DNA from 2 places in the Pseudomonas sp. P5_B3 genome. Region 1 is predicted to be linked to the other one. Evidence: riboswitches for the same ligand, from Rfam matches in the RefSeq annotation. Region 1 holds a riboswitch; the other holds the start of a gene.
The links. A riboswitch is a leader RNA that binds a small molecule or an ion and turns the genes downstream of it on or off. The one in region 1 is predicted to bind cobalamin.
Positions count from the first base shown of each region.

Region 2: it holds a riboswitch for cobalamin, as region 1 does, so the genes downstream of both, cobO (cob(I)yrinic acid a,c-diamide adenosyltransferase) here and cobW (cobalamin biosynthesis protein CobW) in region 1, are expected to answer to the same signal.

Region 1 covers NZ_JBFULI010000009.1:139,971-157,182, forward strand. The annotation lists gene cobN (cobaltochelatase subunit CobN) at 1-1,881, opposite strand, end outside; gene cobW (cobalamin biosynthesis protein CobW) at 1,885-2,955, opposite strand; cobalamin riboswitch at 3,059-3,271, opposite strand; cobalamin riboswitch at 3,477-3,702, shown strand; gene AC1DRN_RS08640 (CbtB domain-containing protein) at 3,824-4,015, shown strand; gene AC1DRN_RS08645 (CbtA family protein) at 4,027-4,734, shown strand; gene AC1DRN_RS08650 (cobalamin biosynthesis protein) at 4,731-5,144, shown strand; gene cobM (precorrin-4 C(11)-methyltransferase) at 5,228-5,974, shown strand; gene nfuA (Fe-S biogenesis protein NfuA) at 6,117-6,701, opposite strand; gene AC1DRN_RS08665 (fatty acid cis/trans isomerase) at 6,836-9,133, opposite strand; gene metH (methionine synthase) at 9,290-13,000, shown strand; gene AC1DRN_RS08675 (DUF2970 domain-containing protein) at 13,156-13,374, shown strand; gene AC1DRN_RS08680 (ABC transporter substrate-binding protein) at 13,381-14,466, opposite strand; gene AC1DRN_RS08685 (nitrite/sulfite reductase) at 14,990-16,648, shown strand; gene AC1DRN_RS08690 (DUF934 domain-containing protein) at 16,632-17,126, shown strand.
Region 2 covers NZ_JBFULI010000024.1:60,843-74,557, forward strand. The annotation lists gene AC1DRN_RS15675 (OmpP1/FadL family transporter) at 1-530, shown strand, start outside; gene AC1DRN_RS15680 (glutathione peroxidase) at 722-1,288, opposite strand; gene AC1DRN_RS15685 (hypothetical protein) at 1,345-1,467, opposite strand; gene AC1DRN_RS15690 (MFS transporter) at 1,464-2,672, opposite strand; gene AC1DRN_RS15695 (MarR family winged helix-turn-helix transcriptional regulator) at 2,725-3,129, opposite strand; gene AC1DRN_RS15700 (adenosylcobinamide-GDP ribazoletransferase) at 3,324-4,064, opposite strand; gene cobC (alpha-ribazole phosphatase family protein) at 4,067-4,642, opposite strand; gene cobT (nicotinate-nucleotide--dimethylbenzimidazole phosphoribosyltransferase) at 4,639-5,694, opposite strand; gene cobU (bifunctional adenosylcobinamide kinase/adenosylcobinamide-phosphate guanylyltransferase) at 5,691-6,212, opposite strand; gene AC1DRN_RS15720 (cobyric acid synthase) at 6,362-7,813, opposite strand; gene cobD (threonine-phosphate decarboxylase CobD) at 7,810-8,802, opposite strand; gene cbiB (adenosylcobinamide-phosphate synthase CbiB) at 8,795-9,703, opposite strand; gene bluB (5,6-dimethylbenzimidazole synthase) at 9,700-10,350, opposite strand; gene AC1DRN_RS15740 (cobyrinic acid a,c-diamide synthase CobB) at 10,347-11,684, opposite strand; gene cobO (cob(I)yrinic acid a,c-diamide adenosyltransferase) at 11,681-12,292, opposite strand; cobalamin riboswitch at 12,375-12,607, opposite strand; gene AC1DRN_RS15750 (hypothetical protein) at 12,761-13,345, shown strand; gene AC1DRN_RS15755 (PQQ-dependent sugar dehydrogenase) at 13,413-13,715, shown strand, end outside.

The DNA of each region.
Region 1 (17,212 bases):
CAACAGCTCGAGGTTGCGCAGCGGGCCGTAGGTTTCGGCGCGGGTCAGCGGTGGCATCAGGTGATCGATGATCACCGCCTGGGTGCGCCGCTTGGCCTGGGCGCCCTCACCCGGGTCGTTGACGATGAACGGATAGATGTTCGGCAACGGCCCGAGCAGTGCATCCGGCCAGCAGTTTTCCGAGAGCCCCACGCCTTTGCCCGGCAGCCATTCGAGGTTGCCGTGCTTGCCGACGTGGATCACGCCGTGGGCGCCGTAGGTGTTGCGCAGCCAGAAGTAAAACGCCAGGTAACCGTGGGGCGGGACCAGGTCCGGGTCGTGATACACCGCGCTCGGGTCGACCTGGTAACCCCGGGCCGGTTGAATGCCGACGAAGGTCAGGCCGAAGCGCAGGCCGGCGATCATCATCCGTGCGCTGCGGCACATGGGGTCGTTTTCCGGTGCGCCCCAACGTTCGAGCACCGCCGCGCGATTGGCTTCGGGCAGTGCATTGAACATCGCCAGATAATCATCCATCCCCAGGCTCTGCTGGCACGGACGCAGGTCAAGGGTATCGAGATCGTTGCTGACGCCGCCCAGCAACTGCTGGATCAATGCTGTGCCGCTGTCCGGCAACTCAGCCGGCAACGGATAACCTTCGGCATGCAGCGCCCGCAGAATATTCAGCGCGGCTGCCGGGGTGTCTAGGCCGACGCCGTTACCGATGCGGCCGTCGCGGGTCGGGTAATTGGCGAGAATCAAGGCAATGCGTTTTTCTGCATTGGGCACCCGCGCCAGATCGACCCAGCGCCGGGCCAGTTCGGCAACGAAATCCATACGCTCAGGTTGGGCCCGGTAGCACACCACATCCGACTGACTGCGCTCACTGCGCCACGCCAGGTCCTTGAAACTGATCGGGCGGCTGATGATGCGTCCGTCCAGCTCAGGCAAGGCTATGTGCATCGCCAGGTCACGGGGGCCAAGCCCCTGTTCGCTGGCGCGCCAACCGGGCTCGTTGTCCTGGGCGCAAATCGCCTGGATCACCGGAATATTGCGGCGAAACGGCCGTAGATGGGGTGCTTCAGGACTGGATTGGGCGAAGCCGGTGGTGTTCAAGATCACCGAGACGCTGGTCTCATCCAGCCAGTCCTCGACCACGGTAAGACAACCGGGCTCTTTCAGGCTGGCCAGCGCAATCGGCAACGGATTCAACCCCGCCGCCTGCAGGCGCTGGCAAAAAACATCAATAAAAGCAGTGTTCGCCGCCTGCAAGTGCGAGCGGTAGAACAGCACCGCCGCCACCGGTTGATCGGCGTGCCAGCCGGCCTGCCAGTCGCTCAGCGCGGCTGCGTGTTTGTGCGGATGGTAAATCGCCGTGCGTGGCAGGGTCTGCGGCTCGCCCCAGGTGTAATCACGGGCCAGCCAGCGGTTGGCCAGGCAGCGGAAGAAATCGAGGGCGTTGCCCATGCCGCCCTGGCGCAGAAACTGCCAGAGCCGGTCGCGGTCCTCGGCGCCGACGGTGCTCAGGTCGCTGAGCTCCGGGTCCGGACGATCATCGCCCGGCACCAGAATCACCTGCACGCCGCGCTGCGACAGTTCGACCAGGCGCTCGATGCCGTAACGCCAATAGGCGATACCGCCGTGCAGCGAAATCAGGATCACCTTTGCGTGACGCAGCACTTCATCGACGTACAAATCGACCGAGGCATGGTTCTGCACCTGCATCGGGTTGGCCAGGCGCACGCTCGGGTAATCGTCGGGCAATTGCTGCGCCGCTTCGGCGAGCAGCGCCAGGCTGGAGTCGCCGCTGCACAGGATCACCAGCTCGGCGGGGGTTTGTCCAAGGTCGGCAATGTTGTCATCCGACACGAAACCGCCGGGCTGGGTCCTGAGCAGGTGCATGGCTTACACGCTGAGCGCGGCGCGCAATTGCGCTTCGAGAACCGTGGCATCCAGTTCCTGGCCGATCAGCACCAGACGGGTGACTCGCGCTTCTTCAGCACCCCACTGGCGGTCGAAGTGCTTGTCGAAACGTGTGCCCACGCCCTGGATCAGCAGGCGCATCGGTTTGTTCGGAACGGCGGCGAAGCCTTTGACTCGCAAGATGCCGTGCTGGACCACCAGTTGGGTCAGCGCGTCCATCAGCAGGCTTTCATCGGCTTGCGGCAGTTCGATGGAGATCGAATCGAAGGCGTCGTGATCGTGGTCATCATGATCGTCGTCGCCATCGTGATGATGGTCGTGGTGGCTGTGACGGCTGTCGATGTGCTCTTCGGAGCCGGCACCCAGGCCGATCAGCACGTCCAGCGGCAGGCGACCGCTGCTGGCTTCGACGATTTTCACCGCTGGCGGCAATTCCTCGGCGACTTCCAGGCGCACACGGGCCAGGTCCGCCGGGTTGATCAGGTCGGTTTTGTTGAGGATCACCAGGTCAGCGCTGGCCAGTTGGTCGGCGAACAGTTCGTGCAGCGGCGATTCGTGGTCCAGGTTCGGGTCGAGTTTGCGCTGGGCGTCGACCTGATCCGGGAACGCGGCGAAGGTGCCGGCGGCGACGGCCGGGCTGTCGACCACGGTGATCACTGCATCCACCGTGCAGGCACTGCGGATTTCCGGCCACTGGAAGGCTTGCACCAGCGGCTTGGGCAGCGCCAGGCCGGACGTTTCGATGAGGATATGGTCGAGATCGCCGCGACGGGCCACCAGTTCGCGCATCACCGGGAAGAATTCTTCCTGAACCGTGCAGCACAGGCAGCCGTTGGCCAGTTCATAGACACGGCCTTTGGCTTCTTCTTCGGTGCAACCGATGGAGCATTGCTTGAGGATTTCGCCGTCGATGCCCAACTCACCGAATTCGTTGACGATCACCGCGATGCGGCGACCCTGGGCGTTGTCGAGCATGTGGCGCAGCAGCGTGGTCTTGCCCGAGCCAAGAAAGCCAGTGACGATGGTGACAGGGAGTTTGGACAGTGTTTTCATCGGATGCCCTATGGCTTAGGTGGCGGGCATACGGGACGACGACCGGCAACGCGGACGCGCGTGCCTGAAGAGTTCGCCACCGGATCACCCCGCCCGGTTGAAATTGAGAATCTGTAACGAGGCAGGTCTCCTGGCTGACGGTGCGCCGGCCTTGAGCCTGGCATTCGCTGCGCCTTCCCGCCGGCCTCATGGATTGAGTCAGCAGTGGCGTGGCAACGAACATCACCGTTCACAGTTGCGGGGGCAGCCGCGGCATCGACCGCGTTCCCTTCTTAGCTTCGACAAACGCCGAAGAACCTCGAAAGCGCAAGGCTACGCATGGTCTTGGGGCGGGTCAATGTTCATGCTGAGGTCTCTAGTGCCTGAAATGACGCCATCGCGAGCAAGCTCGCTCCCACAGGGGATCGAGTTCTGTCAGGAGCATGCGGTCAAATGTGGGAGCGAGCTTGCTCGCGATTGGGTCGACCCGGTTGCGAGTTGAGAACCCTTGCCAATTGACGCCCAGCCCCCGCCCATGCTCTCCTACACGCTTTGTTACGGGTGCCCTTCACAGGGTGAAACGGGAAACCGGTGAATCATGTGCTTTACTCTTAAGCCATGTCAGTCCGGTGCTGCCCCCGCAACGGTAAGCGAGCGAAGCGTCAGATCCACTGTGCCACTACGGCATGGGAAGGTGGCGCTTGCAGGATCAGGCAAACGCCTGCGCCCCTCGTGAGCCCGGAGACCGGCCCGCAACACAAAGTGACCAGTACGATCACTGAACCAACAAACCCGCGGTGGGCGGGCGCTGTTTGAACCTCTGCGCGGCTGGTCGTGCGGGGGTTTGCATGCGCTCTTATTCCCCGCTGACAGACCAGAGGGAAACGCCATGTCGATCATCAGCAGCGCCGAACACACATCCGCGAGCACCACCTCAACCCTGACCCAACGTCTGAGCGCCGCCGTCTGCGCGTCGATCCTGGGTGCGTGCCTGGTGTATTTCGCCGGTTTCTCGCACATCGAAGCAGTGCACAACGCCGCCCACGATACCCGTCACAGCTCCGCGTTCCCGTGCCATTGAGAGCTGTCGACATGATCAAGCGTATTGCGCAAACCGCAGGTTTCACCGGGCTGCTGGCCGCCCTGCTGCTGACCCTGCTGCAAAGCTTCTGGGTCGCTCCGCTGATATTGCAGGCCGAGACTTACGAAAAAGCCGAACCGGCCGCTGTTGAAATGCATGAGCACGCCGACGGTGCGATGGCTGCCCACACTCACGATGCGCAAGCCTGGGAGCCGGAAGACGGCTGGCAGCGCGTGCTGTCGACCACCGGCGGCAATCTGGTGGTAGCGGTCGGTTTCGCCCTGATGCTCGCCGGCCTGTACACCTTGCGTGCGCCGACCAAAACCTCCCAGGGCCTGCTCTGGGGCCTGGCCGGTTATGCGACGTTCGTGCTCGCACCGACGCTCGGCCTGCCACCTGAATTGCCCGGCACTGCCGCAGCCGATCTGGCACAACGGCAACTGTGGTGGATCGGCACCGCCGCCTCCACCGCCGTCGGTATCGCCCTGATCGTATTCAGCCGTCACTGGCTGATGAAAGTCCTCGGTGTGGCAATCCTTGCCGTTCCTCATGTGATTGGCGCACCGCAACCGCAAGTGCATTCGATGCTCGCTCCAGAGGCGCTGGAAACCCAGTTCAAAGTCGCTTCGCAACTGACCAACGTGGCGTTCTGGCTGGCCCTGGGCCTGATCAGCGCCTGGTTGTTCCGTCGTAAAAGCGATGGACAATACCACGCATGACTGACGTCAGCACAGCACCGACCCTGGTGGTCGGCCTGGGCTGCCAACGGGGCTGCCCCGTCAGCACGTTGCTGGCGCTGCTCGATCAGGCACTGGAGGCGCACCAGATTGCTCGTCATGAAATCAAGGCCCTGGCCAGCATCGACTCGAAGCGTGACGAACCTGCGCTAATCGAACTGGCTCAGCAGCTTGGCCTGGAGTTGATGTATTTCAGCAGTGAACAACTGGCCGCATATGAACCGCAACTCAGTCATCAATCGCAAATAGCGTTTGAACGCACCGGTTGCTACGGCGTGGCGGAAAGCGCCGCACTGGCCCTGGCGGAACAACTGGCCCAGGCCCCGGCAAAACTGCTGATTCCACGACAAAAATATGCTCAGGCAACCTTGGCATTGGCCGGCGCTGCGTAAAAAACCGATAATCCCCGCCTTCGATCATGAACACTCTTCATCTGAAGCCCTGCTCAGTCCCTTTTTCCCCACAGGAACCGACGATGACCGTCTACTTCATTGGCGCAGGTCCCGGCGACCCCGAACTGATTACCGTCAAGGGCCAGCGGCTGATTCGCAGCTGTCCGGTGATCATTTATGCCGGCTCCCTGGTGCCTGCCGCCGTACTGGAAGGTCATTGTGCCGAACAGGTGGTCAACAGCGCCGAACTGCACCTGGAACAGATCATCGACCTGATCAAGAGCGCCCACGCCAAAGGCCAGGATGTTGCCCGGGTGCACTCCGGCGATCCGAGCCTGTATGGCGCCATTGGCGAACAGATTCGCTATCTGCGTGAACTGAACATTGCGTTCGAAATCGTCCCAGGCGTAACGGCCACAGCCGCTTGCGCCGCGCTTTTGGGCGCAGAACTGACGCTGCCGGACGTATCCCAGAGCGTGATCCTGACGCGCTACGCCGACAAGACCACCATGCCAACCGGAGAGGAGTTCTCCAGCCTCGCGCAACACGGCGCGACCATGGCGATCCACTTGGGGGTTAATAACTTGGCGAAGATCGTTGAGGAACTGCTGCCCCATTACGGCGCCGATTGCCCGATTGCGGTGGTGCACCGCGCGAGCTGGCCGGATCAGGATTGGGTGGTGGGAACGCTCGAGGATATTGCCGGGAAGGTTGAAGCCAAGGGCTTTCGCCGTACGGCGTTGATTCTGGTGGGTCGGGTGCTGGGTAGTGACCACTTCAGTGAGTCGTCGCTGTATCGCGCGGGGCATGCTCATTTGTATCGCCCGTAGGGCCCCATCGCGAGCAAGCTCGCTCCCACATTGAAATGCGGTCAACTGTGGGAGCGAGCTTGCTCGCGATGGCGTCAGTAAATTTCACCCATAAAAAAACGGCGCTCACGGTGCGCCGTTTTTTGATTTCGCAGCGAACACCTTAGTAGTAGGCGTTTTCTTTCTGCGTGTGGTCGGTCACGTCACGAACGCCCTTGAGCTCGGGAATGCGCTCGAGCAAGGTGCGCTCGATGCCTTCCTTCAGCGTCACGTCGGCCTGGCCGCAGCCCTGGCAACCACCGCCGAACTGCAGGACGGCGATGCCGTCTTCGACCACGTCGATCAGGCTGACCTGACCGCCGTGGCTGGCCAGCCCCGGGTTGATCTCGGTTTGCAGGTAGTAGTTGATGCGCTCGTTGACCGGGCTGTCGGCGTTGACCATCGGTACTTTGGCGTTTGGCGCCTTGATGGTCAGCTGGCCGCCCATGCGGTCGGTGGCGTAGTCGACAACCGCATCGTCCAGGAAGGCTTCGCTGAAGTGGTCGATGTACGCGGTGAAGCTTTTCAGCCCCAGCGCGGTGTCTTCGGGTTTTTCTTCGCCCGGCTTGCAGTAGGCAATGCAGGTTTCGGCGTACTGGGTGCCAGGCTGGGTGATGAAGACGCGGATGCCGATGCCCGGGGTGTTCTGCTTGGACAGCAGATCAGCCAGATAATCGTGGGCGGCGTCAGTGATGGTAATAGCGGTCATGGAAACTCCTCGCAGGCTTGGACGCAGTTTACGCCAATCAATGCGCCGGACAAAGTCCTAGTATTTTTGTCGGGAAAAGAAACACCAATATCCCTGTGGGAGCGAGCTTGCTCCCGCAGGGGGTCTGCGGTAGATCAGAGATTCTCGTAGCGGTTCATGTCCAGCACGCCCTCTTCCACCGGATCGGTTTCCTGGATGTAGCGGCTCAGGTCATGGAAATAAACCCAGAATTGCGGATGGCTGCGGCGTATTCCCCAACGTTCGACGATTTTCTCGAAGCTGTCGGTGTCCTTGGCGCTTTCCATCGCATCCACAAAGTCCGGCACTTGCCCGGCCGGAATGTTGAACATGAAGTTCGGATAGCTGCTGAGCACACCCGGGAAAATCGTCAGGGTGTCGAGCCCCGGCTGATAGCGCAGCGATTCACCGAGCAGGAATGCGACGTTACTGTGGGCACGGTTGCGCAACAGGCTGTAGACCTCACGCTTGCCGCTGCTGGTTTCGATGCGCAGCAGGGTCGCTTCCGGGAGCTGATCAATCACTTTCAACCCGGCCGCCGGACGGGAAGTCAGGCGGCTTAGCGCCTGCTCGGCACTTTGCAGGTCCGGATCGATGTTCGGCCGCGAACAGTAAGCGCCGTCGCAGCGATTGATCGGGTCGGGCCTGGCATTGAGATCGCCGTAACGGGCCAGCAATTGCCGGGCGAAATCCCGCTTGGGATCCTGCGAATCAAGACTCAACGCAGTCGGCTTGTCATCGTCGATGGACTCGTAGTCCAGCCACATCTTGAATTTGCCACTGTTTTGATACCAGTCGTCGAGGTAGCCATCCCGGGAATCGGCGGGCATCAGGCGCAGGAAATTCTGCTCGGCACCATTGCGGATCAGGTCGAAATACAGCCGCGTCTGGGCCTGGTGGGACACGTTGCCGAACACATCGAAGTTCACTGCCAGTTGATAGTAGGTGCGCTCCAGCAGCGGATAGTCGAATAGCCAAATGGTTTGCGGCACGTCGCCGATCAGGCCTTTGGTCACAGAAGCGCTGTCGAAATGGCGGAAGATGCTCAGCAGCGCATTGTCATTGCCGGCCCACAGGGTCGACCAGCTCGGCGCCGGCTCATCGGCGTAGCTGTCCCGGCGCAAGGCTTCGTATTCGTTACGCTTGTCGCGGTAGTCGTGCCACAGGCTGAGGACGCTGCCGACATCATCGTTCTGCCCCGGCATCGCCAGCAACGGCGTGGCCTGCCCGCGATAGTTCGGATCGGTGACATACAGGTCGTGCTCGGGCGCCTGGAAAAACGCCCAGAAATTATCGCGGATCACGTCCGTGGCGATCTGACCGCGACACACCGGCCCACGGATAAAGGTGCGCACGAAGTACTCGGCGTTATCGAGCATGAACTGATAGCGCGCCTGGGCCGGAATCGCTTCGAAGGTGGCAAACGGGTTGGCCCGGCTCTGCGGCCCGTAGCCCGGCAATGCGTCGACCTGCCAGTTGCCGCTGTAGAACAGGCTCTTGACCCGCGCCAGCTTCGCCGCACTCAACGCATAGGTGATGTGGGTCTTGTGCACGATCACGCCCTGCACCGGCCACAAGCGATAGTAGAACTGCGTGCCCGGATCATCGTTCGGGCGACGGGTGTTGATCAGGTCAATCGGCTGGCCGGTCGGGGTGCGCGAACGCACCCACTGGAAGTAATGCCCGGACTCGCCATCCTTGAAGTAGAGATGGGCGAGGAACCAGTGCTCGTACAGCCATCGCCCCACCAGGCTTTCCCGGGCGCCCGGGGAGTTGAGCAGGCTTTCCCATTGGATCACTTCCTGGGCTTCTTTGGCGCTCGGGACCAGGCCCTGCCGGTCGATGGGCGCCCCTGCCGCCAGCCAGCGTTGCAGCGTCTGGTACTGCTGGTCGGTCAGGCCGGTCACTGCCAGCGGCATACCCTCCTTCGGATGCCTGGCGGCGTAGCCGTCGAACTCCCCGGGCATGGCGCACATGTTTTCCCGGTTCAGGCCCAGGACGATGTCTTCCGGCAGCCTGGCGTTGGGCTGCAATGGGGTTTTGTGGCCCAGTTCCAGCATCCGCGCCATCAATGCGGCCTGGCTGCCCTGGGCATCGAGCACCGAATAGAAGCCCTTTTGCTGCCAGGCCTGTTTGCCGGAGGCGTCATAGAATAGTCGGGTCGGCGCAACAGCCTGCCGGCGGTCCCCGTCGTAGACCGGGACTTTCGTCGCGCCACGTGCCGCGCCCTCGCCGCTGCCCAGATTGAGCTGACAGGCGGCGTCGTTGCAGGCGTGGCAGGCCACGCACTTTTCAGTGAAGATCGGTTGAATGTCGCGGCTGTATGAAATGACGGAAGAAATCGCCGGACTTTGCGCCACAGCGCCCCAGCTTAAAAACAACAGCAATGTGCCGATGACGAAGCGATACGACATGTCCCTGGTCCTGAATCCTGAAAAAACGCCGCGATTCTACCGGTCTGTCACCCTTGCCAACATGAACGATATTCATGCAAAACCGAGTCATGCTCTAAAAGCGCACAGGTTTGCTATCATCCCTGCCCTTCGTCATGGTCTTACCGAGTAGTCCAAATGTCCGATCGCAGCGTTCGCCTTCAAGCTCTCAAGCACGCCCTCAAAGAGCGCATCCTGATTCTCGATGGCGGTATGGGCACGATGATCCAGAGCTACAAGCTCGAAGAGCAGGATTACCGTGGCAAACGCTTCGCTGACTGGCCAAGCGATGTCAAAGGCAACAACGATCTGCTGGTACTGACTCGCCCGGACGTGATTGGCGGCATTGAAAAAGCCTACCTGGACGCTGGCGCCGACATTCTGGAAACCAACACCTTCAACGCCACCCAGATCTCCCTGGCTGACTATGGCATGCAAGGCCTTGCCTACGAGTTAAACGTAGAAGGCGCTCGCCTGGCGCGCAAGGTCGCCGACGCCAAGACCCTGGAAACTCCGGACAAGCCGCGATTCGTCGCCGGCGTGCTCGGCCCTACAAGTCGCACCTGCTCGTTGTCCCCGGATGTGAACAACCCCGGCTACCGCAACGTGACCTTCGATGAGCTGGTGGAGAACTACACCGAATCCACCAAAGGCCTGATCGAAGGCGGCGCCGACCTGATCCTGATCGAAACCATTTTCGACACACTGAACGCCAAGGCCGCGATCTTCGCCGTCCAGGGCGTGTTCGAAGAACTGGGCGTCGAACTGCCGATCATGATTTCCGGCACCATCACTGACGCCTCGGGCCGCACGCTGTCCGGCCAGACCACTGAAGCCTTCTGGAACTCCGTGGCCCACGCCAAGCCGATTTCCGTCGGCCTGAACTGCGCCCTCGGCGCCCGCGAACTGCGCCCGTACCTCGAAGAGCTGTCGAACAAGGCCAACACCCACGTTTCCGCGCACCCGAACGCCGGCCTGCCGAACGAATTCGGCGAGTACGACGAACTGCCATCGGAAACCGCCAAGGTCATCGAAGAATTCGCCCAGAGCGGCTTCCTCAACATCGTCGGCGGTTGCTGCGGCACCACGCCGGGCCACATCGAAGCCATCGCCAAGGCCGTGGCCGGTTATGCGCCGCGCGAGATTCCGGACATTCCCAAGGCGTGCCGCCTCTCGGGCCTTGAGCCGTTCACCATCGATCGCAGTTCGCTGTTCGTCAACGTCGGCGAGCGGACCAACATCACCGGTTCCGCCAAGTTCGCCCGCCTGATCCGCGAGGACAACTACACCGAAGCCCTGGAAGTCGCCCTGCAGCAAGTCGAGGCCGGCGCCCAGGTGATCGACATCAACATGGACGAAGGGATGCTCGATTCGAAGAAGGCCATGGTGACCTTCCTCAATCTGATTGCCGGCGAACCGGACATCTCCCGCGTGCCGATCATGATCGACTCCTCCAAGTGGGAAGTGATCGAAGCCGGCCTGAAATGCATCCAGGGCAAGGGCATCGTCAACTCGATCAGCATGAAAGAAGGCGTCGAGCAGTTCATTCATCACGCCAAACTGTGCAAGCGCTACGGCGCCGCGGTAGTGGTGATGGCCTTCGACGAAGCCGGCCAGGCCGACACCGAAGCGCGCAAGAAAGAAATCTGCAAGCGCTCCTACGATATTCTGGTCAACGAAGTGGACTTCCCGCCGGAAGACATCATCTTCGACCCGAACATCTTCGCGGTGGCCACCGGTATCGAAGAGCACAACAACTACGCCGTCGATTTCATCAATGCCTGTGCTTACATCCGCGACGAGCTACCGTATGCGCTGACCTCCGGTGGCGTGTCCAACGTGTCGTTCTCGTTCCGTGGCAACAACCCGGTGCGCGAGGCAATCCATTCGGTATTCCTGCTGTACGCAATCCGCGCCGGGCTGACCATGGGCATCGTCAACGCCGGCCAACTGGAGATCTACGACCAGATCCCGGTGGAACTGCGCGACGCCGTGGAAGACGTGATCCTCAACCGCACCCCGGAAGGCACCGACGCCCTCCTCGCCATCGCCGACAAATACAAGGGCGACGGCAGTGTCAAGGAAGCCGAGACCGAAGAGTGGCGCAACTGGGACGTCAACAAGCGTCTGGAGCATGCGCTGGTCAAAGGCATCACCACCCACATCGTTGAAGACACCGAAGAGTCGCGCCAATCCTTCGCCCGCCCGATCGAAGTGATCGAAGGCCCGTTGATGGCCGGCATGAACATCGTCGGCGACCTGTTCGGTGCCGGTAAAATGTTCCTGCCGCAAGTGGTGAAATCCGCTCGCGTGATGAAGCAGGCCGTGGCGCACCTGATCCCGTTCATCGAACTGGAAAAAGGCGACAAGCCAGAGGCCAAGGGCAAGATCCTGATGGCGACCGTCAAAGGCGACGTGCACGACATCGGCAAGAACATCGTTGGCGTAGTGCTGGGCTGTAACGGCTATGACATCGTCGACCTCGGCGTGATGGTGCCGGCGGAGAAAATCCTCCAGGTGGCCAAGGAACAGAAGTGCGACATCATTGGCCTGTCCGGCCTGATCACCCCGTCGCTGGATGAAATGGTCCACGTCGCCCGCGAAATGCAGCGTCAGGACTTCCACCTGCCGTTGATGATCGGTGGCGCCACCACCTCCAAGGCGCACACGGCGGTGAAGATCGAGCCCAAGTACAGCAACGACGCGGTGATCTACGTCACCGACGCCTCCCGCGCCGTGGGCGTGGCGACCCAGTTGCTGTCCAGGGAACTCAAGGCTGGTTTCGTCGAGAAAACCCGCCAGGACTACATCGAGGTTCGCGAGCGCACTGCCAACCGCAGCGCCCGCACCGAACGCCTGAGCTACGGCGCGGCCATCGCCAAGAAGCCGCAATTCGACTGGGCGAGCTACACACCGGTCAAACCGACTTTCACCGGTACGCGGGTGCTGGACAACATCGACCTCAACGTTCTGGCCGAATACATCGACTGGACGCCGTTTTTCATATCCTGGGACCTGGCCGGCAAGTTCCCGCGCATCCTCCAGGACGAAGTGGTCGGTGAAGCCGCCACCTCGCTATACAAAGATGCCCGGGAAATGCTCACCAAACTGATCGACGAGAAACTGATCAGCGCCCGTGCGGTGTTCGGCTTCTGGCCGGCCAACCAGGTGCATGACGACGACATCGAGCTCTATGGCGATGACGGCAAGCCAATGGCCAAGCTGCACCACCTGCGCCAGCAGATCATCAAGACCGACGGCAAGCCGAACTTCTCCCTGGCCGACTTCGTTGCGCCCAAAGACAGTGAAGTGACCGACTACGTGGGTGGCTTCATCACCACCGCGGGGATCGGTGCCGAAGAGGTCGCCAAGGCCTACCAGGACGCCGGCGACGATTACAACTCGATCATGGTCAAGGCCCTGGCCGACCGCCTGGCCGAGGCCTGCGCCGAGTGGCTGCACCAGCAGGTGCGAAAAGACTACTGGGGTTACGCCAAGGATGAGACGCTGGACAACGAGGCGCTGATCAAAGAGCAATACACCGGCATCCGCCCGGCTCCGGGCTACCCGGCGTGCCCGGATCACACCGAGAAGGCCCAGCTGTTCGCCCTACTCGATCCAGAAGCCCAGGAAATGCGCGCAGGCCGCAGCGGCGTGTTCCTCACCGAACACTACGCCATGTTCCCGGCGGCAGCGGTCAGCGGCTGGTACTTCGCTCACCCGCAGGCGCAATACTTTGCCGTGGGCAAGATCGACAAGGACCAGGTGCAGAGCTACACCTCGCGCAAAGGCCAGGAGCTGAGCGTGACCGAGCGTTGGCTGGCGCCGAACCTGGGTTACGACAACTAACCCCCATCCCCTGTGGGAGCGTGGCTTGCCCGCGATGGACGCGCCGCGGTTTCACAGGGAAAACGCGTCATCGTTCATCGCGGGCAAGCCACGCTCCCACAGGTTTCGGGTGTATTGTCTATGCTTACCTCTCATGTATTGATGACGAGGGTTTTATGGACGATCCAGTCGACAACAAGCCACCAACCTTCTGGCAAATGCTGCACAGCGTCATGGCCGCGGCGTTCGGGGTGCAAAGCGGGAAAAACCGGGCGCGTGACTTCACTCACGGTAAGCCGAGTCATTTCGTGATTCTGGGGATTCTGTTCACGGCAGTGTTCGCGTTGACACTGTTTGGCATCGTCAAACTGGTGTTGCACCTGGCGGGTATCTGAACCGACTCAGTGCATCAGGGCTTGCAGACTGAACGGGTAGCGCCAGGACGCCGGCTGCCCCTTGGCCGAGAGTTTCTGGAAATCCACACCGTAATCCTGAGTGGTGCTCAAAGCCAGCAATCGCCTGGCTTGTGCGTGATCGATCAGCTGCAACAACGGAACCTGCCGGTCGCGCCCACCATACTGGCTGACATCCACCCCCTGGTCGTAGTCATGCAACTGCACCAGCGCCCAACCACCCAGAGTGAAGTGGCCGCCCAACAGCACACTCAACCGCCCATCCAACAGCGCCTGTAACGCGGCCGGTGAATTGTTGATGGCGCTGAATAGCGCGTCCTTGCCGGGCTGGCCTCCGGTTTCGGCATAAGCCTGCATGGCGCCAAAGGCCATTTCATCGTTGGCCGACCAGACCAGCGACGTTTGCGGATAACGCTTGAACAACAACCTGGCCTGTTCATAGGCGCGCTCGCGGGTCCAGCTGCCATAGACCAACTGGCGCAACCGCACTTCAGGGTGTTCGGCCAATGCCCGCATCATGCCCTTCTCACGCTGTTGCGCGGCTGGCGTGATCTTCAGGCCGGAAAAGGCCAGCAGATCAATGACCTGACCGGGCGCGACCGGGCGATGCAGGCGAATCAGCTGCTTGAGCATCAAGTAGCCGCCCTCCTCATTGTTGGGCACCAGGCTGCCCAACCAGTCGGAATACTTGTCCGGCTGAGCGCCGAGCAGGCGCATCTGGTCTGCGGTCAGGCCGTTGTTGACCAAAAACAGCTTCACACCGCTGCCTTGAGCCAGACGCAGGATTTCGGGCGCAACGTACAGTTCGTTGACGAACACCAGATAGTCCGGTCGATTCGGCCCTTGCAGAGCCTCGCGGGCCTGCTTGAGTGTGGTTTCAGCGTTTCGCTCGGAATACTGGATGTGCAAATCCATGCCCAGGTCCTTGGCCGCGGCCTGCATGAATTGCGAGTAACTGACCCAGAACGTCTCCTGGGTGGTCCCTGGATTGAGGAACAATACGGACGCCGCCTGGACACATGGTCCCCAGACCATACCCAGCGCCAGCACTGCACCACAGAAGAACTTCAACATTGATCGTCCGAGCCCCCGGAAATTCGCCGCGCATTATAGCCAGCGAGCCTCCGTAAAACGGCGATTTTTCCGGTTTTTGTCAGACAATCGTCGGAACCGGGCCCGGACGGGGTCGTTTACTGATGGCTGACCCAGAAAACCGCCGTCCCCACGACCAGAATGATCAGGAACAAAATTGCCCAGGCATCAACAGTACTATCGCTTTTCCGTGCTTTGGTTGGGTTGCTCATTGCATCGCCTCTTGTCGGTTTTATCGGTGATTGCATAAAGACTCGAGCAGAGTAAAGACGACGATTGCCCGCACCACAAACAAGGGCTTTGCAACAACGATTCTCATTAGGCGATTTGGTTCTTTACATATGCTCAAACATCACTTTTACGCATAACTGCAAACTGGTATCTTGCCCCAGCTCCGTAGGGAGTGCGCGGCCGTGCGCGCAGAATTGCCGAGGTTTTATCGGACGCCAGCAAGCCAAAAAACGCCGCTGTTTCCGACCGGCCCAAGCCTGAGAACAGGACTTATATGTACGTATACGACGAATACGATCAGCGGATCATCGAGGACCGCGTAAAGCAGTTCCGTGATCAGACCCGACGCTATCTGGCAGGCGAGCTGAGCGAAGAAGAATTCCGCCCCCTGCGCCTGCAAAATGGCCTTTATATCCAGCGTTTCGCGCCTATGTTGCGAGTCGCCGTGCCTTACGGCCAGCTGACTTCGCGCCAGGTGCGAATGATGGCCAAAATTGCCCGTGACTACGACAAGGGCTACGCCCACATCAGTACCCGGCAGAACGTGCAGTTCAACTGGCCGGCCGTGGAAGACATTCCGGACATTCTCGCTGAACTGGCCACCGTGCAGATGCACGCGATCCAGACCAGCGGCAACTGCCTGCGCAACGTCACCACCGACCAGTTCGCCGGTGTCGCCTTCGATGAGCTGATCGACCCGCGCCCATGGTGCGAGATCGTCCGCCAGTGGACCACGTTCCACCCGGAATTCGCTTATCTGCCGCGCAAGTTCAAGATCGCCGTCAACGGTTCTACCTCCGACCGCGCCGCCATCGAAGTCCACGACATTGGCCTTGAGCCGGTGCACAACGCCGCCGGCGAACTGGGTTTCCGCGTGCTGGTCGGTGGTGGCCTTGGCCGTACGCCGGTCGTGGGCGCGTTCATCAATGAATTCCTGCCGTGGCAAGACCTGTTGAGCTACCTCGACGCCATCCTGCGGGTCTACAACCGCTATGGCCGTCGCGACAACAAGTACAAGGCGCGGATCAAGATTCTGGTGAAAGCGCTGACGCCTGAAGTCTTCGCACAGAAAGTCGACGCGGAAATGGAACACCTTCGCGGTGGCCAGACCACCTTGACCGAAGCCGAAGTGCAGCGCGTCGCCAAGCATTTCGTCGACCCGGACTACAAGGCGCTGGAAAACCAGGCCGCCGCCCTGGCCGAGCTCGACCAGCAGCATCCGGGCTTTGCCCGCTGGCGCGTGCGCAATACCCTGGCCCACAAGAAGCCGGGTTATGTCGCCGTGACCCTGTCCCTGAAGCCGACCGGCGTTGCACCGGGCGACATCACCGACAAACAGCTCGACGCCGTGGCCGACCTGGCCGACCGTTACAGTTTCGGTCAACTGCGCACTTCCCACGAGCAGAACATCATCCTGGCCGACGTTGAACAGAGCCAGCTGTTCGCCATGTGGGGCGAGTTGCGTGAGCAAGGTTTCGCCACGCCGAACATCGGTTTGCTGACCGACATCATCTGCTGCCCGGGTGGCGACTTCTGCTCCCTGGCCAACGCCAAGTCGATCCCGATCGCCGAATCGATCCAGCGCCGTTTCGACGACCTGGACTACCTGTTCGACATCGGCGAACTGGACCTGAACATCTCCGGTTGCATGAACGCCTGTGGTCACCACCACGTCGGTCACATCGGCATCCTCGGGGTGGACAAGAAAGGCGAAGAGTTCTATCAGGTTTCCCTCGGCGGCAGCGCCAGCCGTGACGCCAGCCTGGGCAAGATCCTCGGCCCGTCCTTTGCCCAGGAAGCCATGCCTGACGTGATCGAAAAGCTGATCGACGTGTACATTGAACAACGTACCGAAGACGAGCGCTTCATCGACACCTATCAGCGTATTGGCATCGACCTCTTCAAGGAGCGTGTCTATGCAGCGAATCATTAAGAACAACGAGGTCGTCGACGAGACCTGGCACCTGCTGCCCAAGGATTTCAACATCGACCAGATCAGCAACTGTGACGATCTCATCGTGCCGTTGCAGCTGTGGCGCGAACACAGCCGTATGCTCCTGGCCCGCGATGGCGGCCTGGGCATCTGGCTGGACGCCGATGAAGAGGCCGAGGAAATCGGTGAAGACGTGGCGCAGTTCCAGGTCATCGCCCTGAACTTCCCGGCCTTCACCGATGGCCGCAACTACTCCAACGCCCGCCTGCTGCGTGACCGTTATGGTTTCAAGGGCGAACTGCGGGCAATTGGTGATGTGCTGCGCGATCAGTTGTTCTACATGCACCGCTGTGGTTTCGATGCGTTCGCCATTCGCCCCGACAAAGATCCGCACGAAGCCCTGGAAGGTCTCAAGGACTTCTCGGTGAGCTATCAGGCAGCGACCGACGAACCGCTGCCGCTGTTCCGTCGCCGTTGATGTCCCAGGCCTTGAACTCTTTGCTGGGTTCAAGGCCGTCCTCCAGGCCTGTTCGGTGATCACCGGCAACGGCCGCCCCATCGTTA
Region 2 (13,715 bases), on a different contig from region 1:
GATACGATGCTTCGCTGAAAATCGAAACACCTGAATCTGTCGACTTCTCCGTGACACAACAGCTGACGGATGCGTGGACCCTTTATGCAGGTTCCACCTGGACTCGCTGGAGCCGTTTGAAAGACATCACCGTCAACAACGACGGCGTAACGGCGGCACAAGGCGGTGCATTGTCTCCGGCCCTGTTCGGCACCATTACGGAAGAGCAGAACTGGCACAATACCTGGGCCTACGCCATCGGTACCTCCTACCAGCTGAATAAGCAGTGGGTATTGCGCACCGGCCTGAGCTTTGACCAGTCGCCTACCAACAATACCGACCGATCCCCACGTATTCCTACAGGTGACCGCACAATCTTCAGCCTTGGCGCCGGCTACAACGTCACCGATGATCTGACCATCGACGTCGCCTACTCCTACCTGAAGGAAGAAGCTGTCAAGGTGGATCGCTCCAACCTGGTAGACAGTTACAGCGCCAAGTACGAAAACAGCGCCAACGGTTTCGGTGTCGGTGCGACCTACCGCTTCTGATGATTCCCGGCGAGCCTGAACCGCTCGCCATCGGAATCAAAAAAGCCCCGCTCTCCTCATGGAAGCGGGGCTTTTCATTTGTAGGAACAACCGGTCGACGCTCGAATGCTCGCGAAAACCTCAAGGCGTCTCGTACATCCTGAAAGCACGCGTCATCGTTCGCGTCCATCGCGAGCAGGCTCGCTCCTACATCAGGGGGTCGACACGAGCGGTGGCGAAGCCAGGGCTTTTTCCACCGCAGCGATGAATTCGGGATCATCCGGCTTGGTCAGGCTGGAGAAGTTGGCGATCACCTTGCCCTGGCGATCCACCACATACTTGTAGAAATTCCACTTCGGCGCGCTGGATTGACTGGCGAGGACTTTGAACAAGTGCGTCGCCTCTTCGCCGCGAACCTTTTGCGGCTCGGTCATGGTGAAGGTCACGCCATAATTGACGTAGCAGACCTTGGCGGTCTCGGCACCGTCCTTCGACTCCTGCTTGAAGTCATTGGACGGAACGCCAATCACCTCCAGCCCTTGACCCTTGAAGCGCTGGTTCAGCGCCTCAAGGCCTTTGAACTGCGGAGCAAAGCCACAGAAGCTTGCGGTATTGACCACCACCAACGGCTTACCAGCGAAGCGCTGGCACAAATCGATGGATTCCTTGGCACGCAGCTTGGGCAACGAGCCTTGCAAAAGATCCGGGCAGTCCGCCGCGTGAGCCAACCCGGTAAACGCGACCAGTAATGCGGGAACTGCCAGCCAGCGCATCAGCATGTCGGGAAATCCTTGAGCAATCGTCAGGGTTAGACGTTACTCGCCCCGCCATCGCGCTAGCAAGTCCCCATGCCCAACTGCAAAAGCGCCAGCCCGCCCTGATGCCAGCCCCACCACGACAACGCCAGCAATAAGGCGCATACGGCGGCTACAGCGATCCGCGGCCAGAGACTGTTCATATCGCACTCATTTGTGTTTGCAGGCGCGCCACCGGCCGTTCACGCACCGGCCAGTTCAGGGCGGCGGCCAACAGGCTCAGGAGAATCGCGACCTGCCAGATCAAGTCATAGCTGCCGGTACGGTCGTACACCACGCCACCCAGCCAGCCGCCCAGGAACGAACCGAGCTGGTGAAACAGGAAAACAATCCCACCGAGCATGGACAGGTTTCGCACGCCAAACAAGGTCGCCACCGTACCGTTGGTCAACGGCACCGTCGACAGCCACAAAAAGCCCATGGCCATGCCGAACAAATAGGCCGTGGTGGTGGTCACCGGCGCCCACAGGAACAACGCAATGACCACCGCCCGCAGCAAATACAAACCGGTGAGCAAACGCGGCTTGGACATGCGCCCGCCAAGCCATCCTGCTGTGTAGGTGCCGAAAATGTTGAACAGGCCGATCAGCGCCAGCACCGTGGTGCCGACCGTCGCCGGAAGATGCTGATCCACCAGATAGGCCGGCAAGTGCACACCGATGAACACCACCTGGAACCCGCACACAAAAAAGCCGAACGCCAGCAGCCAGAATCCGGAGTGGGAGCAGGCTTCGCGCAGTGCTTCGCCAAGGGTCTGTTCGTGGCCCAGGACGGGCAGCGGCTTGTCCTTGAGCATACTCACCAGCGGCACGATCAACGCCACCAGCAAGCCCAGCACCAGCAGCGCCGCGGACCAGCCAAGCCATCCGATCAAACCGAGGGTGCCGGGCAACATCGCGAACTGGCCGAACGAACCGGCCGCACTGGCGATCCCCATGCCCATGCTGCGTTTTTCCGGCGGCACCGCGCGGCCGACTACACCCAGAATCACCGAGAACGACGTACCGGACAGTCCGATGCCGATCAGCAGACCGGCACTCAGGGACAAGGTCACCGCCGAGTCGGAGAGCCCCATGCAAATCAGCCCGGCCGCGTACAGGACGCCTCCGATCAGCACCACTTTCGCCGCGCCGAAGCGGTCGGCCAGCGCGCCGGTGAATGGCTGAGCCAGGCCCCAGATCAGGTTCTGCAGGGCGATGGCGAAGGCAAAGACTTCACGGCCCCAGCCGAACTCGGCACTCATCGGTGCCAGAAACAGCCCGAAGCCATGTCGAACCCCCAGAGACAACGCAAGGATCAGCGCACTCCCCAACAGAACCCAGCCGCATGTACGCCACATCGATGTCATTGTTGTTCTCCGGTAGCGGGTATATACCCGCTTAAGATCGAAAAAACCGGCATCATGCCAGTTCATCCAGCAGCTTCAGTAAGATTTCGCGCTTCTCGGCCCCCAGGCGATCGATCAAACGCTGCTGTGCGGCTTCCCAGGCCGGCAAGGCAGCCTTCAGACGCTCTGCCCCGGCCTCGGTCAACAGGACGATGCGGTTACGCATGTCCTCGCCCTCGACCAGCGTCACCAGGCCGTCACCCTCCAGCACCCGTAAATTGCGACCCAGGGTGCTGCGATCCAGGCCCATGGCCTCGGCCAGGGTTGAGATGCTCGGGTGATCCAGACGCTGCAGGTTGCACAGCAAAGAATACTGCGCAACGTTGATCCCGAAGCCGTCGAGAGCGCCGTCGTAATGCCTGCTGACGCCACGGGCGGCGCGACGCAGGTTGATGCATAAACATTGGGAATCGAGCATGGTGCGTGTATATACCCGCGAGTCGGTTAAATCAAGTGACATGGAGTTTGTTCAGTGATCAGGCGGTGTCCCGAAAATCGCTTTCGCGAGCAGGCTCGCTCCCACAGAGATTTTCGGTGTGCCCACTATTGTGTCAACAAAACTGAAACCCTGTGGGAGCGAGCCTGCTCGCGAAGAGGCCGGAACATTCACCACTACGGCGCTAAGGCTAATGCCAATCCAACCAACACCCCTACCTCCAGCAACTCCAGCATTGCACCTGCCGTATCGCCCGTCGTTCCACCCAGCCGCCGCAACATCACCTGGCGCAGCGAGACAAACCCCAGCACTGCCAACACCACCGCCAGCGCACCGCTGACGCCTGCGATCAACACACAGGCCAGTGCACTGACCGCCAACACCTGTCTGCCCGCCGAACGCGGAAGATGGTCGGCCAATGCCTGGCCCAGGCCACCGGCACGCACATAGGGCGTAGTCAGGAACAAACCGAGCAATGCGCTGCGACCGATCAACGGCACGATGATCAATGCCAGCGAATGCGGCTGTTCGATCAGCGCCAGCAGCGCGGTGAACTTGAGCAACAACACCAGCACCAGCGTCACCACGGCGATCGGCCCGCTGCGCGGGTCTTTCATGATGGTCAGCGTACGCTCACGGTCGCCAAAACCGCCGAGCCAGGCATCGGCGCTGTCCGCCAAGCCATCGAGATGCAATCCGCCACTGAGCAGCACCCAAACGCTCAGCAACAGCGCCGCGTGCAACAACATCGGCGTGCCCAGTAACAGCCAGTTGACTGCCCACAGAATCGCGCCAAACAGCAATCCCACCAACGGATAAAACAGCAGCGACCGCCCCAGCTCCCGGGGCTCAGGCATGCCGGGCAGGCGTATCGGCAGGCTGCTGAGAAATTGCAGGGCGATCCAGAATGGCAGCATGGTCAGAGCACTTCCTTCAACAGGCCCGCAGGCTCCACTGTCAGCGAAAACAGCGCGCCATGCCCGATCTCAACGTTGAGCAGTTGCTCTCGCGGCAGCCCTCGCGCTTGTGCCAGCAACAGACGCATCACTCCGCCATGGCTGATCAGCAGAATGCGCTCACCGGTACAGGTCGCATGCAAGCGCTCCAGCGCTGCCAGCACCCGTGCCGAAAAGTCTGCAACCGGCTCACCCTGAGGCGGCGTGAACGAATAAGGATCGGCCCAGAACAAACCCAGCGCCTGCGCGTCGGTTTCCATCAACGCCGCCGCGTTCTGCCCTTCCCAAGCGCCGAAATGCAACTCTTGCAGGTCTTTGTCCAGTTGCACCGGCACGCCCAATTGCGCACCGAGCTCCTCGGCAAAGCGTGCACAACGCTTTAACGGCGAACTGACCAGCCGGTCCCACGGGCCTTGTCCGACCACGGCGGCGCGCATCTGCGCCCAGCCCAAATCGGTCAACGCATCATCGATGCTGCCACGCAAGCCGCCGCCGAGTTCAGTTTCACCGTGACGCAACAGATCCACGCGCAAGGTCATGCCGGACGATCTGCCACGGCGGCTTCGGCGAAGGTCGCCATCTGACCGTGCAGGTCGCACGCCAGGCGCAGCAGCGGCACAGCCAATGCCGCGCCACTGCCTTCGCCAAGCCGCAGGCCGAGATCGAGCAACGGCTGCGCGTTCAGGGTTTCCAGCACATGACGATGCCCTGGCTCGGCGCCGCGATGACCGAACAACAGCCACTGACGACACTCTGGATTCAAGCGCACCGCAACCAGCGCCGCGACACTGCAAATGAAACCGTCCACCAGCACCGCGACACCCTCCTGGGCACAGGCGAGATAGGCACCGACCAGCGCGGCGATCTCAAAACCGCCGAGGTTGAACAGGGTCTGCAAGGCGTCGCCACGCTGCGCGCCATGCAATGCCAGGGCGCGCTCGATCACCTGCGCTTTGTGGCTGACACCTTCGGCATTAAGCCCGGTGCCAGGCCCGGTCAGATGCACCACCGGGCAATCGAGCAGCGCGCACGCCAGGGCGCTGGCGGCGGTGGTGTTGCCGATGCCCATTTCGCCACCGATAAACAACTGCGCACCGCTGGCGATGGCCCGCTGCACGCTGTCACGACCGGCTTGCAGGGCGAGTTGCCCCTGGGCCTGGGTCATGGCCGCCCCCTGTACAAAGTTTGCCGTGCCCGGGCCGACGTTCAGGTGACGCACGCCCGGCAGGCTCAGCGACGGCGTTACCGTGCCAAGGTCAACCACCTCGAGGGAAGCGCCCAACTGCCGCGCCAATACGCTGATCGCCGCACCGCCACTGACAAAGTTGTGCAGCATCTGCCCGGTCACTTCCTGAGGAAACGCCGACACCCCCTCAGCGACCACACCATGGTCGCCGGCAAAAATCGCGATCCATACCTGATCCAGACTCGGCTTGACCCGTCCCTGCAACCCCGCCAGTTGCACCGCCACCAATTCCAGCTGACCGAGGGAGCCGGCGGGTTTGGTCAGTTGCTGCTGCCGCGCCTGCGCCTGTTCGACCGCTTGGGTATCGACCGGCTTGCACGGGTTCAGCCACCAGGATTGAGTCATAACGCAGTTCCTTTCAAAGTCAGGGGCAGGCCGGCGACGGTCAGGACGACACGCTGACAGCGCTCAGCCAGAGCTTGATGCAGCCAACCGGCTTCATCGACATAGAGGCGAGTCAATTCGCCCAGCGGCACGACACCCATTCCGGTCTCGTTGCTGACAAAAATGATTTCACCCGGCAGCGACGCCAGGCAGTCCAGCAAGGCATCGCGCTCGGTTTGCAAGCGCGCGGCATCGTCGAGCATCAGCAGGTTGGTCAGCCACAGAGTCAGGCAATCCACCAGCAGGCAGCGGTCGGCGCGGGCGGACTCTCGCAGCACCCGAGCCAGTTCCACCGGCTCTTCGATCAATGCCCATTCGGCAGGACGACGGGCGCGGTGATGGGCCACCCGCTCGCTCATTTCTCCATCGAGTGGCTGGCTGGTGGCGATGTAGGTCACGGCCAGCGCGCTGTCGATGGCGAGTTTTTCAGCCAGGCGACTCTTGCCGGAGCGGGCGCCGCCGAGGATCAGTTGGAGCATGGTTATTTCCTTGAAATCTTCAGGGAGGCGACGGCCCCCTTCGCGGGCAAGCCCGCTCCTACAGGGTTATGAGGTGTACCCAATATCTATGATCGACGCAGATCAACTGTAGGAGCGGGCTTGCCCGCGATGAGGCCATGACAGGCGCCTCAAATCCCGCAGAGCTGTCGCAACAGCCCGGTATCCAGATGCTTCTCCACCAGATCCGCCAGTCGTTCGATATCACGCTCGCGCAAGGCGTGGTAATCCACGTCCTGCACCTCCTGCAAACCCGCCCAGCGCAGCAGCGCACTGCACGCCGCCGGCGATTCGAACAGCCCGTGCAGGTAGGTGCCGAAAATCTGCCCGTCAACACTTTGCGCACCATCACAGCGACCGTCATCCAGTTGCACGGCAGCATTTTCCAGCGCCGGTCCGGTGGTCACGCCGGCATGAATTTCATAGCCCGCCACCGGCGCATCTTCCAGCGCCAGGCGACCACGCACATTACGCAACTGCTTCTCTTGTTCGAGCTGGGTCTGGAACGCCAGCAGCCCCAAACCGGCACTGGATCCCGGTGCACCTTCGAGACCCAGCGGGTCATGCACCTGCTCACCGAGCATCTGCAGGCCGCCACAAATTCCCAGGAGTTTCCCGCCGTAACGCAGATGCCGGGTGATGGCGGTGTCCCAGCCGTTGGCCCGCAGGTACGCGAGGTCGCTGCGCACGCTTTTCGAGCCGGGAAGGATGATCAGATCGGCGGGTGGAATGGCTTGGCCAGGGCCGATGAATTGCAGGTCCACTTGCGGATGCAGGCGCAGCGGATCGAAGTCGGTGTGGTTGCTGATGCGCGGCAGCACCGGCACCACCACCTTCAGCACCTGTTCAGCCTTATCGGCCTGGCGCTGATCGATGCCGTCCTCGGCCTCCAGGTGCAGGTCCATCACGTACGGCAGCACGCCAATCACCGGTTTGCCGGTGCGCTCTTCGAGCCAGTCGAGACCGGGTTGCAGCAACGCGATATCACCACGAAAACGATTGATGATGAAGCCTTTGACCCGCGCCTGTTCGCTCGGCGACAGCAGTTCGAGGGTGCCTACCAGGTGGGCGAAAACCCCGCCGCGATTGATATCGGCAATCAGCAGCACCGGGCAATCCACCGCTTCGGCGAAGCCCATGTTGGCGATGTCACCTGCCCGCAAATTGATTTCCGCCGGCGAGCCTGCGCCCTCGACCATCACCAGCGGATACGCCGCGCTCAAGCGCTCGTGGGAGGCCAACACCGCTTGCAGGGCGATGGTCTTGTAGTCGTGATAGGCGACGGCGTTCATGGTGGTGACGGCGCGGCCATGGACGATCACTTGGGCACCGGTGTCACTGTTGGGCTTGAGCAGCACCGGATTCATGTCGGTGTGCGGCTCAAGGTTCGCGGCCTGGGCTTGGACCGCCTGGGCGCGGCCAATCTCGCCACCGTCGGCGGTCACCGCACTGTTGAGTGCCATGTTCTGCGGCTTGAACGGCACCACCCTGACGCCCTGGCGCGTGGCCCAACGGCACAGCGCGGTCACCAGCGTGCTTTTACCGGCATCCGATGTGGTGCCCTGCACCATCAGCGTGGTCATTGGTTTTCCTTGGCGAAATCTTCGAATGCCTGCGCCAGTCGCACCCAGGCGGCTTCGTCACCGGGCAAGCCGAATCGCAGGCTGCTGTTGTGCGTGAACAATCGCAGGAGAATGCCGCGCCGGGCCATGAATTCCTGCAGTTCTTCGGCGCGCTCGGTGATCAGCCACTGGAACAGCGCACAACCGCCCTGAGGCTGGAACCCTTGTTGTTCCAGCATCGACGCAAGGCGCTCGCTGGCCTCATCCGCGCGCACCCGTTGCCGCGTCTGCCCTTCGGTATCGCGCAGGCAGGCCTGGCCCACTACCCGGGTTGCCCCGCTCACGGCCCACGGCCCCACTTGTTCAGCCAGCAACTTGAGCAACTTGCGCTCGGCCAGCACAAACCCCAGGCGCACACCGGCCAGGCCGAAAAACTTGCCGAAGGAGCGCAGGACGATCAACCCGACTTGATGGGCAAACGGCGCCAGGCTCAGTTGCGGCGTGTTATCCATGAACGCTTCGTCCACCACCAGCCAGCCACCGCGCTGGGCCAGCCGCGCGTGCCAGTCGAGCAGGCGACTGGGGGTGAGGCTCAGGCCTGTGGGGTTATTCGGGTTGACCACCACCAGCACATCGAAACTGTCGATAAAGAAGTCGACTTCGTGCTCCAGCACTTCACGCACGATGTAGCCGTTACGACGCCACGCTTCAGCGTGCTCGGCATAACACGGCGACAGCACGCCGACCTTGCCTGCCCGACGCAATCGCGGCAGCAGCTGGATTGCCATTTGCGAGCCGGCCACCGGCAATGCCTGCAAGGTGCCGTAGTAATCACAGGCGGCTTGCTCCAGGCCATCGTCCGCTTCCGGCAAACGAGCCCAGGCCCGCAGCGGAATATCCGGCACCGGGAACGGCCAGGGCGCAAGGCCCGTCGACAGGTCCAGCCAGTCGGCTTCCTCTATGCCGTATTCGAGCGCCGCCTTGCGCAATCGCCCACCGTGCTCAAGCATAAAATTCGGCCCCCAGGCAGAGAATCAGCAGCCATAACCATACCCCGCGCTGGACCAATTGCCAGCCTCGGTCAATGGAGTCGGCATCCGCCGGCACACCTTCGCCCAACTGTGGACGCTGATGCAGTTCGCCGTGATAAATCGCCGCTCCGCCCAATTCGACGCCAAGGGCACCCGCCCCTGCCGCCATCACCGGGCCAGCGTTCGGGCTGTCCCAGGTCGGGCCCTGGGTGCGCCAGCATTTCAACGCCAGCCGGGTTTTACCCAGCAGCGCGTAAGTCAGTGCCACCAGGCGCGCAGGAATGTAATTGAGCACGTCGTCGACCTTCGCCGCCGCCCAGCCAAACCGTTCGAAGCGCTCATTGCGATAGCCCCACATCGCATCCAGGGTATTGCTCAGGCGGTAGAGCACCACGCCCGGCGCACCCGCCACGGCAAACCAGAACAACGCCGCGAACACTGCGTCGCTGCCGTTCTCCAGCACCGACTCGGTGGCGGCACGGGCGACTTCGGTTTTATCCAGATCACTGGTTTTACGGCTGACCAGATAACTCACGCGTTTGCGCGCTTCATCAAGATCATCGCCGCGCAATGCCTTGGCCACAGGCGTGACGTGCTCACCGAGGCTGCGCATACCGAGGGCGCAATAGAGCGCGAGAATCTCGACGATCCAGCCGACATAAGGCGCCCAGGAGAATGCCGTGACCAGCAATGTCAGCGGCAACACGGCAATCACCCACGCAGTGACGCCATGACTGCGCCAGCCGCGACCGCCACCATTGAAGCGTTGCTCGATGCGCTCGGCAAAACGGCCGAACGCCACCAGCGGATGCCAGCGTTTGGGTTCGCCCAGCAGCGCATCCAGCGCAACCGCGGCGACACTCAACAACGCCACACTCATTGACTCACTCCCCAATAATTTTCATACAGCAATTCATGTAGCGGACGCGCCTGCGCCCAGCCTTCGAGCACCAGCATCGGTGCCGGATAGAACTCCTTCACCGGCCCCAGGCACAGCACGGCCAGAGGCTTGGCTCCAGGTGGCAACTTCAGCAAATCGGCCAGGGCTTGCGGTTCGAACAGCGACACCCAGCCCATGCCCAGCCCTTCGGCGCGGGACGCCAGCCACAGGTTCTGGATAGCACAGGACAGCGAGGCCATGTCCATTTCCGGCAGCGTGCGGCGGCCGAAGATATGCTGCGCGCGATCGTCCATCAGGGCGGCGACCAGTACCTCGGCGCAATCGTTGATGCCTTCGACCTTGAGCTTCATGAACTCATCGCTGCGCTCACCGAGGGCTTCGGCGGTGCGAATGCGTTCTTCTTCCACCAGGGCCTGGATTTGTCCGCGCAAGGCGCGATTACTGATGCGGATGAAGCGCCAGGGCTGCATCAGGCCGACACTGGGCGCCTGATGTGCCGCCTCGAGCAGGCGTCGCAGCAATTCGGGCTCGACGGTGCCGCCGCTGAAGTGGCGCATGTCGCGGCGTTCGGCGATGGCGCGGTAGACCGCAGCGCGTTCGGCTTCAGAGAATGCGTTGTCGGTCATGGCCTCTTCGCGGGCAAGCCCGCTCCCACAGGGTTTTGGTCAGGCGCAAACAGCGCGGCAATCGCCGAGGGGTTAGACGGAAAATAAAAGTGCACATAAGAAGCAGTCATCCGCCCCTCACGATAGACCGCCTCTGCTCCACGCCCGCCGTTAGGGCTCAAACCCCGGGCAATCGGCGCCAGTTCAGTGGTGGTCAACGAATGGTGATAGGTGTGCCCGCGCAGCGAACCTTCTGGCAGTTCCACCGCCTGCAACGCCAGCGCGGCCAGACGCTTTTGCATCACCGCATCCCCGGCCAGCAAGCCAACCAGTTCAGCGCGAGTGCCCTCGACATCGGTCAGGGAATCTAGCAGATACAGCATGCCGCCACACTCGGCGAGCAAGGGTTTGCCTGCCCGGTGGTGAGCGCGAATCGCATCGAGCATCACGGTGTTTTGCGCCAGCGCGACATGGTGCAGCTCAGGGTAACCGCCCGGCAGGTACAGGCTGTCCGCCTCCGGCAACCCACGGTCGCGGATCGGCGAGAAGAACGCCAACTCGGCGCCCATCGCCCGCAGCAGATCCAGGCTCGCGCCGTAGGTGAACGCGAAGGCTTCATCACGGGCGACGGCAATGCGCACACCGGCCAGCAGCGGTGCGGCTGCGATGACATCAGGGGCGGCGAACTCGACCGCCGGCGGCAGAGCGACCTCGCAACTGCTGGCCAGGGCATCGGCTGCCGCGTCGAGGCGCAGGTCGAGATCGTTCAACTCACTGGCCTGCACCAGCCCCAGGTGCCGACTCGGCAATTCGATCCCGGTTTCCCGGGACAGCGCGCCGTACCAGCGCAGACCTTCAGTCAGGCTGCCTTCGAGCAGTTGCGCATGGCGCAGCGTGCCGACGCGATTGGCCAGCACGCCGGCGAACGGCAAGTCCGGCTGATAACGCGCCAGCCCCAGAGCCAAAGCGCCGAAGGTCTGGGCCATGGCGGTGCCATCGATCACACCCAGCACCGGCACACCGAAATGCCGCGCCAGATCGGCGCTCGACGGCGTACCGTCGAACAGCCCCATAACGCCTTCGATCAGGATCAGGTCTGCTTCAGCGGCGGCTTCCCACAGCAGCCGGCGACTTTCTTGCTCACCAACCATCCACATGTCCAGTTGATACACCGGCGCACCGCTGGCGCGCTCGAGAATCATCGGATCGAGAAAGTCGGGGCCGCACTTGAACACGCGGACCTTGCGCCCCTGATTGCGATGCAATCGGGCCAGCGCCGCGGTGACGGTGGTCTTGCCCTGGCCAGAGGCCGGCGCGGCAATCAGTACCGCCGGACAGTGTCGAGGCTGACTCACAATTCGACGCCTTTCTGCGCTTTGATCCCGGCCTGGAAGGCGTGTTTGATCACGCCCATTTCGGTGACGGTGTCAGCCATCTCGATCATTTCCGGCTTGGCGGCACGCCCGGTGACCACCACGTGTTGCATCGGCGGCCGGGACTGCAAGTCACTGAGCACCTGATCGAGATCGAGGTAGCCATGCTTGAGGGCGATGTTCAGTTCATCCAACACCACCAGACCGATGGACGGATCGCACAGCAGTTGCCGGGACACCGCCCAGGCGGCTTCGGCGGCGGCGATGTCGCGCTGGCGGTCCTGGGTTTCCCAGGTAAAGCCTTCGCCCATCACATGAAAACGCACCTGCTCGGGAAAGCGCCGGAAGAACAACTCTTCGCCCGTGCTGTTACGGCCCTTGATGAACTGCACCACGCCGCATTGCATGCCGTGCCCCATGGCGCGGGCAAGCATGCCGAAGGCCGAACTGCTCTTGCCCTTGCCGTTGCCGGTCAGCACCAGCAGCAGGCCACACTCGTTCGGGGAATTGGCGATGCGCTCGTCGATCACGGCTTTTTTGCGCTGCATGCGCGCCAGATGGCGTTCGTCACGATCGGGGGTATCAGTCATGGGGGAGCTCTCCGTTGAGGCAGGAATAACGGCGGGCAGGCACAAAAATAGAAGGCAACAAGCCTGGCATCGCCCACCGTGACGCCGCTGGATGAATCAGGCCGGTCTCCGGGCTCATGAGTGGCCGCGGGGCCAGACTGCGCGCCTTCCCGCATCGAATCGACACAGTGGCATCAGCACAGTTTTCACTCATTTACCGTTGCGGGGGCAGCGCCGGAATTGCGGGCCTTCGACCAATAGAAGGACTCACTCACCGGCTTCCCTGTTTCACTCTGTCGACCCAAGCCACAGAGCACCTGAAACAAGCCGCGAAGGTTAGAGGGTTGGGGGTGGAGCGTCAATTAAAGCCGGGAGGCGATCGACCGATTGACTGCCATCAATCAATAAACTGACGTCAATCTTGTGCCACACTCCCAGCAGTGATATCAAAGAGCCACAACCTCACAACACAACAACAAGGGTGAGCCCATGCAAGGCATGATCATCAGCAATCCAAAGCTGGAATTCCTGCGCCCGGTGCTTGAGCGCTGGTTCGAATGCATCGACCGTTACAACGCCGTCCGCGGTGATGGCGACACACCGTACTGGCACGACGAAAAAGCCAATCTCGGACTGCTGTCTGCCGCCGCCTGGATGGCCGAGATGGTCACGCTGCAACAGACACCAACCCGCAAACAGACCGACGAAGGCGAGCGCAACAGCCGCGCCGACCTGTTCCTCGCCTCGCCGGAAACCCGCGCCTACATCCAGACCAGCCAGCGCTGGCCACGGGTCAACAGCCTCAACCTGTCCCAGGCCCTGCTCGATATCGCCAGCGATGCGAAGCGCCTGAGCCACGCCAGCGACCTGAAACTCGGCTGCCTGTTCGTCGCCCCGCAAAAAGCCCAGCAAGGCGCAACGCCGGAAGAACTCCAGGACATGGTCGACGACCTGCAAAAGGAACACACCTGCGCGGTCGCCTGGTATTTCCCTTATGCCTACCGCAAGTTGCGCAACGAAGCCGGCAACTATCACCCCGGCATTGCGGTGCTGTTCAAGGAAGCTCGCGGCTGAGGCATTGAACCATCGCACGACAACGCTTCTCTATGATTAGAACAAGGCATTCGTAGGGAAGACCAGCATGCGCACGCCCCCGCTCGCTCTCGTTGTCGCGCTCTGCACAGGGCTCGCCGCTTGTGGCGAGACCTCTCGCCTGCAAGTCTCCGACGGCACCGGCCCGTCCCCCCGACTACCAGAACCCGACAAGACCCTGGTTCCGACCGTGAACATCGCCCCGGCCATCGGTTGGCCGCAGGGCGCAAAACCTGTCGCCGCCACGGGCACTCAAGTGGCCGCTTTTGCCGAAGACCTGGATCACCCCCGCTGGCTTTATGTGCTGCCCAATGGCGATGTGCTGGTGGCGGAAACCAATGCACCACCCAAC